DNA from 2 places in the Streptomyces sp. NPDC044106 genome. Region 1 is predicted to be linked to the other one. Evidence: predicted binding sites of a transcription regulator. Region 1 holds the regulator's gene; the other holds the start of a gene.
What was found. The regulator HrcA, encoded in region 1, represses chaperone genes, less so after heat shock. The targets are predictions, from matches to a motif close to TTNGCACTCNGNNNNNCNGAGTGCNAA.
Positions count from the first base shown of each region.

Region 1 (3,407 bases):
CGCCCGACTCCTCGACCAGGTCGCCGCAGAAGACGACCTCCCGTCCGCCGTCGACGCCCGGCACCAGGACCACCAGGTCGTGGGCCGTGTGCCCGGGACCGACGTTCGCGAGCAGCACCCGGACCCCGCCGCCCAGGTCGAGCGTCCACTCCCCGCACACCAGATGGTGCGGCCGGACCAGGAGGTCCGCGGCCTCCGCCGCCGCGTCCGCGGCCACGCCGTGGCGTACCGCGTCCGTGCGCAGCTCCTCGCGGCCCCCGGCGAGAACCGTCTCGATGCCCACCGCCCCGTACACCTCGACGCCCGCGAAGGCCGCCGCACCGAGGACGTGGTCGAAGTGCGGATGGGTGAGCGCGAGGTGGGTGACCCGGCGGGAGCCGCCGAGGATCCGGCGGGCCTGTGTCCGCAGGGCCGCGCCCTCGGCCAGACTCGACCCGGCCTCGATCATGAGGACCGCGTCGTCGCCGACGACGAGCCCCGCCGTGCAGTCCCAGACGGGGAGGCGGCACCGCCCCACGCGCGGGGCGAGCCGCTCCCAGCCCGCCGCTTCCCATGCCGGCGTCACGTCCATACGGTGACGCTATCCCAGGGCGGGCGCGCGGGGCCGGTCAGGACGCGGGGGGTCCGCCCTTGCCGGGTCCGTACCGGTCGGCCGTACACTGACCTTTCGAAAGGCTGGCACTCGCGCGTGGTGAGTGCCAGGCGGGGGCTCGGGGGATGCCGGGGCCCGTCGTCGACGACGGAGACAGCTGGAGGTGTGCGCGATGCTCAATGAACGCAGGCTCGAAGTGCTGCGCGCCATCGTCCACGACTATGTCGGGACGGAGGAGCCGGTCGGTTCCAAGGCGCTCACGGAGCGGCACCGTCTGGGGGTCTCTCCGGCCACCGTCCGCAACGACATGGCGGCGCTGGAGGAGGAAGGGTTCATCGCCCAGCCGCACACCAGCGCCGGGCGCATCCCGACGGACAAGGGCTATCGGCTGTTCGTCGACAAGCTCGCGGGCGTCAAGCCGATGACCGCGCCCGAGCGCCGCGCCATCCAGAACTTCCTCGACGGCGCGGTCGACCTCGACGACGTGGTGGGACGGACGGTGCGGCTGCTCGCGCAGCTGACCCGGCAGGTCGCCGTGGTGCAGTACCCCTCGCTCACGCGGTCGACGGTGCGGCACGTGGAGCTGCTCTCGCTCGCTCCCGCGCGGCTGATGCTCGTCCTGATCACCGACACCGGCCGGGTCGAGCAGCGCATGATCGACTGCCCGGCCCCGTTCGGCGAGTCCGCGCTCGCGGATCTGCGGGCCCGGCTCAACAGCAGGATCGCGGGCCGTCGCTTCACCGACGTGCCGCAGCTGGTGCAGGACCTGCCCGAAGCCTTCGAGGCCGAGGACCGCGGCACCGTCTCGACGGTCCTCGCGACCCTTCTCGAAACCCTTGTCGAGGAGACCGAGGAGCGGCTGATGATCGGCGGTACCGCCAATCTCACCCGCTTCGGACATGACTTTCCCCTCACCATCCGTCCCGTCCTCGAGGCCCTTGAGGAGCAGGTCGTGCTCCTCAAGTTGCTTGGTGAGGTGCAGGATTCGGGCATGGCCGTACGGATCGGTCACGAGAACGCCCATGAGGGGCTCAGCTCTACTTCCGTGGTCTCCGTCGGCTACGGTTCGGGCAGCGAGGCAGTAGCCAAGCTCGGCGTGGTCGGACCGACCCGCATGGACTATCCGGGAACGATGGGAGCAGTACGCGCAGTGGCACGTTACGTCGGACAGATCCTGGCGGAGTCGTAAGTGGCCACGGACTACTACGCCGTACTCGGCGTGCGCCGCGACGCTTCCCAGGACGAAATCAAGAAGGCCTTCCGAAGGCTGGCCCGTGAGCTTCACCCGGACGTGAATCCGGATCCGAAGACCCAGGACCGCTTCAAGGAGATCAACGCCGCGTACGAGGTGTTGTCGGACCCGCAGAAGAAGCAGGTCTACGACCTCGGCGGCGACCCGCTGTCCCAGTCGGGCGGCGGGGCGGGCGCGGGCGGCTTCGGCGCCGGTGGCTTCGGCAACTTCTCCGACATCATGGACGCGTTCTTCGGGACGGCGTCGCAGCGCGGACCGCGCTCGCGCACGCGTCGCGGTCAGGACGCCATGATCCGCCTGGAGATCGACCTCGAAGAGGCCGCCTTCGGCACCACCAAGGACCTCCAGGTCGACACCGCCGTGGTCTGCACGACCTGCAGCGGTGAGGGCGCAGCGCCGGGGACGTCCGCCCAGACGTGTGACATGTGCCGCGGTCGCGGTGAGGTGTCGCAGGTCACGCGGTCCTTCCTCGGCCAGGTCATGACGTCGCGGCCGTGCCCGCAGTGTCAGGGCTTCGGCACGGTCGTGCCGACGCCGTGCCCCGAGTGCGCCGGTGACGGCCGCATCCGGTCGCGGCGGACGCTGACCGTGAAGATCCCCGCCGGTGTCGACAACGGCACGCGGATCCAGCTCGCGGGTGAGGGCGAGGTCGGCCCCGGCGGCGGCCCCGCCGGTGACCTGTACGTGGAGATCCACGAGCTGCCGCACGCTGTCTTCCAGCGGCGCGGCGACGACCTGCACTGCACCGTCACCATTCCGATGACGGCGGCGGCCCTCGGCACGAAGGTGCCGCTGGAGACGCTGGACGGCGTGGAGGAGATCGACATCCGGCCGGGCACGCAGTCCGGCCAGTCGGTGCCGCTGCACGGCCGTGGCATCACACATCTGCGGGGCGGCGGGCGCGGTGACCTCATCGTGCACGTCGAGGTGCTCACGCCGACGAAGCTCGACGCGGAGCAGGAGCGGGTGCTGCGGGAGCTGGCGCAGCTGCGGGGCGAGGAGCGGCCCACGGGGCAGTTCCAGCCGGGGCAGCAGGGGTTGTTCTCCCGTCTCAAGGATGCGTTCAACGGGCGGTAGCGCCTTGAGCGGTGACTTCGGCCCCCGGCGACGGTTCGTTCCGCTGCCGGGGGCTTTGTCGTCGTCCGCGGGCGCGTGGGGGCTGGGCGCGCAGTTCCCCGCGCCCCTGAAAGCAACCCGCCCCGCGCCAGCAACCACGTGCGGGCCGCGGACGCCGGCGGGGCGCCGTGGGCAGACGGGGGCGCACACGCCCGGCGCGGGGTGCGATTCGGTGCGGTGTGCGGGGCGTGGCACGATGCGTGCATGTCCTCTGCGCTGACCGATCTCTGCCGCCACCCGATCGTGCAGGCCCCCATGGCGGGCGGCGCCTCAGGACCGCAGTTGGCCGGGGCTGTCGCCGAGGCCGGTGGGCTCGGATTCCTCGCCGCCGGGTACAAGACGGCCGACGGGATGTACCAGGAGATCAAACAGGTGCGGGGGCTGACCTCGCGGCCCTTCGGCGTCAACCTCTTCATGCCGCAGCCCGAGTACGCCGACGCGGCCGCC
Region 1 covers NZ_JBWKFZ010000010.1:106,400-109,806, forward strand. The annotation lists gene AC07DI_RS19500 (MBL fold metallo-hydrolase) at 1-565, opposite strand, end outside; gene hrcA (heat-inducible transcriptional repressor HrcA) at 765-1,781, shown strand; gene dnaJ (molecular chaperone DnaJ) at 1,782-2,921, shown strand; gene AC07DI_RS19515 (nitronate monooxygenase) at 3,165-3,407, shown strand, end outside.

Region 2 (3,407 bases), on a different contig from region 1:
TCGACGGCGAGGACGGAGATGCCGGCCCGCGCGAGAGCGAGGGCGTCGCCGCCGATGCCGCAGCACAGGTCGGCGAGCGAACGCACGCCGAGGGCCTTGAAGCGCTCGGCGCGGTACGTGGCGACGGAGGAGCGGGTCGACTGCTCGACGCCGTTCGGCGTGAAGAACATCCGGGCCGCGTCCCCGGCGCCGAACTTCGCCGCGGCCCGCTGCCGCAGCCGGGCCTGGGCCAGCGCCGCGGAGACCAGGGCGGCGGGGTGCTCGCGGCGCAGCCGCGTCGCCACGGCGAGCTCCTGCGCGGGCTCGACGTCCCGCACCTCGTCGAGCAGGGCCCGGCCCTCCTCGGTGCGGAGGGCGGCGAAGGCGGCGAGGGGGTCGTCGAGGTCGGTCGCGTGGCCGCTCGGCGTGTTCGGGTCGTTCACCCGCCCCATTGTGGGCCAGTCGGTGGATGGTGCGCGGCCGGTGGCGGTGTCGGAGCCCCGACACGACCTTGAGCTGCGAGGATCCGGCGCCATGCAACTGGTAAGACAAAAAGAAAAATACGCCAGAAGACGGAAGAACCGGGTGCGCGCCGCGGTGGCCGTCCTGACCGCCTCGGCGATCGCGTCGGGCTGCGCGTCCGCGGGCGACGGCGTGGAACCCGCACCCGGCCAGCAGCCGCTCGACGCCCCGCCCGCCCGCGCCCTCGACTCCTACGCCCGCAAACTCGCCGCCGTCCAGATCGCCCGGGTCGCGGCGGCCAAGCGCTGGGGCCTTGCGAAGCCTCCGCTCGCCGCGCCCCCGCCGCCCAGGACCAAGCCCCGCATCACGACCCGCAAGGGCTTCGAGGTCAAGGGTCAGTCGAGCCTGCCGCCGGTCTTCACGACGGTCCCCACCAAGGAGAAGGTCGTCTTCCTGACCATCGACGACGGCGCCGAGAAGGACCCGGCGCTGCTGCGGATGATGGGCGAGCTGCACCTTCCGTACACCGCGTTCCTCAGCGACTACCTCGTCAAGAAGGACTACGGCTACTTCAAGAAGATGCAGGACCGCGGCGTCACCCTGAACAACCACACCCTCAACCACCGCTACCTGCCCGGACTCTCGTACGAGCAGCAGCGCCACGAGATCTGTGGCATGCAGGACGTCATCATGCAGCACTACGGCAAGCGCCCCGAGCTCTTCCGCCCGCCCTACGGCAACTACAACGAGGACACCCTGCGCGCCGCCAAGTCCTGCGGCGTCAAGGCGGTGCCGCTGTGGGCGTCGGAGGGCTTCGCCGATCACATGGAGTGGCGCGAGTGGGACAAGGACCTGCACCCCGGCGACATCATCCTCACGCATTTCCGGGGGCGTAAGGACTGGAAGGGCACCATGCCCGACATGGTCCGCCGGGTCATGAAGACCGTCACGGACAGGGGCTACGCGGTGGCCAGGCTGGAGGACTACCTGTGAGCCCCCGGGCGCGAGCGCGCCGCCGCCTCCTCGCCGGGGCCCTGCTGTGCGGAGTGCTCGCGCCCGCACTGCTGGCGGGCTGCGCGGAATCAGTGGATCCAATCGAACGCCTGGGCAGAAAGGCAACCCAGAAGATCCCCCCGCACCACCGCACCCGCACCCCGCCCGGCACCCTCCACTCCACAGTGGCCCCTGGCGCCCCCCGCTGTGGGCAGGCGTTCCGCTGGGCGGAACGGGTGGGCACAGCCCCCGGTGCCGAGCAACGTGAATCAGGGCGCCCACAAGTCGCGGGAGGGGAACCCAAAGCCCCCGAGAACCGTTGCCCTGACAGGGAAAATTCACCGCCCGCCCCGCCGCGGGGCACCAACATCCGCTAAAGCCCGACGCAGTCGACTGGCACTCCGCTTGACCGAGTGCTAATCCCCGTCCTAGTCTCACTTCTGGCACTCCCCATTGGAGAGTGCCAACAGCGACGGGCAGGTCCGGCACCCGCGACGACGGATCCACCTGGTCGCCACACTCAGACTCTTAACCCCGTGAGATCTCCGAAGGGGGAGACCGGATCGTGACGACCGCCAGCTCCAAGGTTGCCATCAAGCCGCTCGAGGACCGCATTGTGGTCCAGCCGCTCGACGCCGAGCAGACCACGGCCTCCGGCCTGGTCATTCCGGACACCGCGAAGGAGAAGCCCCAGGAGGGTGCTGTCCTCGCCGTGGGCCCGGGCCGCTTCGAGAACGGCGAGCGCCTTCCGCTCGACGTGCAGGTCGGCGACGTCGTTCTGTACAGCAAGTACGGCGGCACCGAGGTGAAGTACAACGGCGACGAGTACCTCGTCCTCTCGGCTCGCGACGTGCTCGCGATCGTCGAGAAGTAGTTCACCGCTTCACCTGCTGCACCTGCTTCACCAGCAGATTTTGCTTTTGAGCTGCGCCCCTGGTCACCCCGCTCTTTGCCGGGCGGCGAGGGGCGCAGTTCGTTCACCCGAGTTTTCGAGAGGGCTGAATCGCTCCCATGGCGAAGATCCTGAAGTTCGACGAGGACGCCCGTCGCGCCCTTGAGCGCGGCGTCAACAAGCTTGCCGACACGGTCAAGGTGACGATCGGCCCCCGCGGCCGCAACGTCGTCATCGACAAGAAGTTCGGCGCCCCGACCATCACCAACGACGGCGTCACCATCGCCCGTGAGGTCGAGGTCGACGACCCGTACGAGAACCTCGGCGCCCAGCTGGTGAAGGAGGTGGCGACCAAGACCAACGACATCGCGGGTGACGGCACCACCACCGCCACCGTGCTCGCCCAGGCCCTGGTCAAGGAAGGCCTGCGCAACGTCGCCGCCGGCGCCTCCCCGGCCGCCCTGAAGAAGGGCATCGACGCCGCCGTCGCGGCCGTCTCCGAGGAGCTCCTCGCCACCGCCCGTCCGATCGACGACAAGGCCGACATCGCGGCCGTCGCCGGTCTGTCGGCCCAGGACCCGCAGGTCGGCGAGCTCATCGCCGAGGCGATGGACAAGGTCGGCAAGGACGGTGTCATCACCGTCGAGGAGTCCAACACCTTCGGCCTCGAGCTCGACTTCACCGAGGGCATGGCCTTCGACAAGGGCTACCTGTCGCCGTACATGGTGTCCGACCAGGAGCGTATGGAGGCCGTCCTCGACGACCCGTACATCCTGATCCACCAGGGCAAGATCTCGTCGATCCAGGACATGCTGCCGCTGCTCGAGAAGGTCATCCAGGCCAACTCCTCGAAGCCGCTCCTGATCATCGCCGAGGACGTCGAGGGCGAGGCCCTGTCGACCCTGGTCGTGAACAAGATCCGTGGCACCTTCAACGCCGTCGCGGTGAAGGCCCCCGGCTTCGGCGACCGCCGCAAGGCGATGCTCGGCGACATGGCCACCCTCACCGGTGCCACCGTCATCGCCGAGGAGGTCGGCCTCAAGCTCGACCAGGTTGGCCTCGATGTGCTCGGCACCGCCCG
Region 2 covers NZ_JBWKFZ010000009.1:116,342-119,748, reverse strand. The annotation lists gene AC07DI_RS17755 (class I SAM-dependent methyltransferase) at 1-431, opposite strand, end outside; gene AC07DI_RS17750 (polysaccharide deacetylase family protein) at 514-1,434, shown strand; gene groES (co-chaperone GroES) at 2,000-2,308, shown strand; gene groL (chaperonin GroEL) at 2,446-3,407, shown strand, end outside.
Region 2: groES (co-chaperone GroES) is a predicted target of HrcA. The motif match lies at 1,828-1,854, and genes of this name have one in related genera.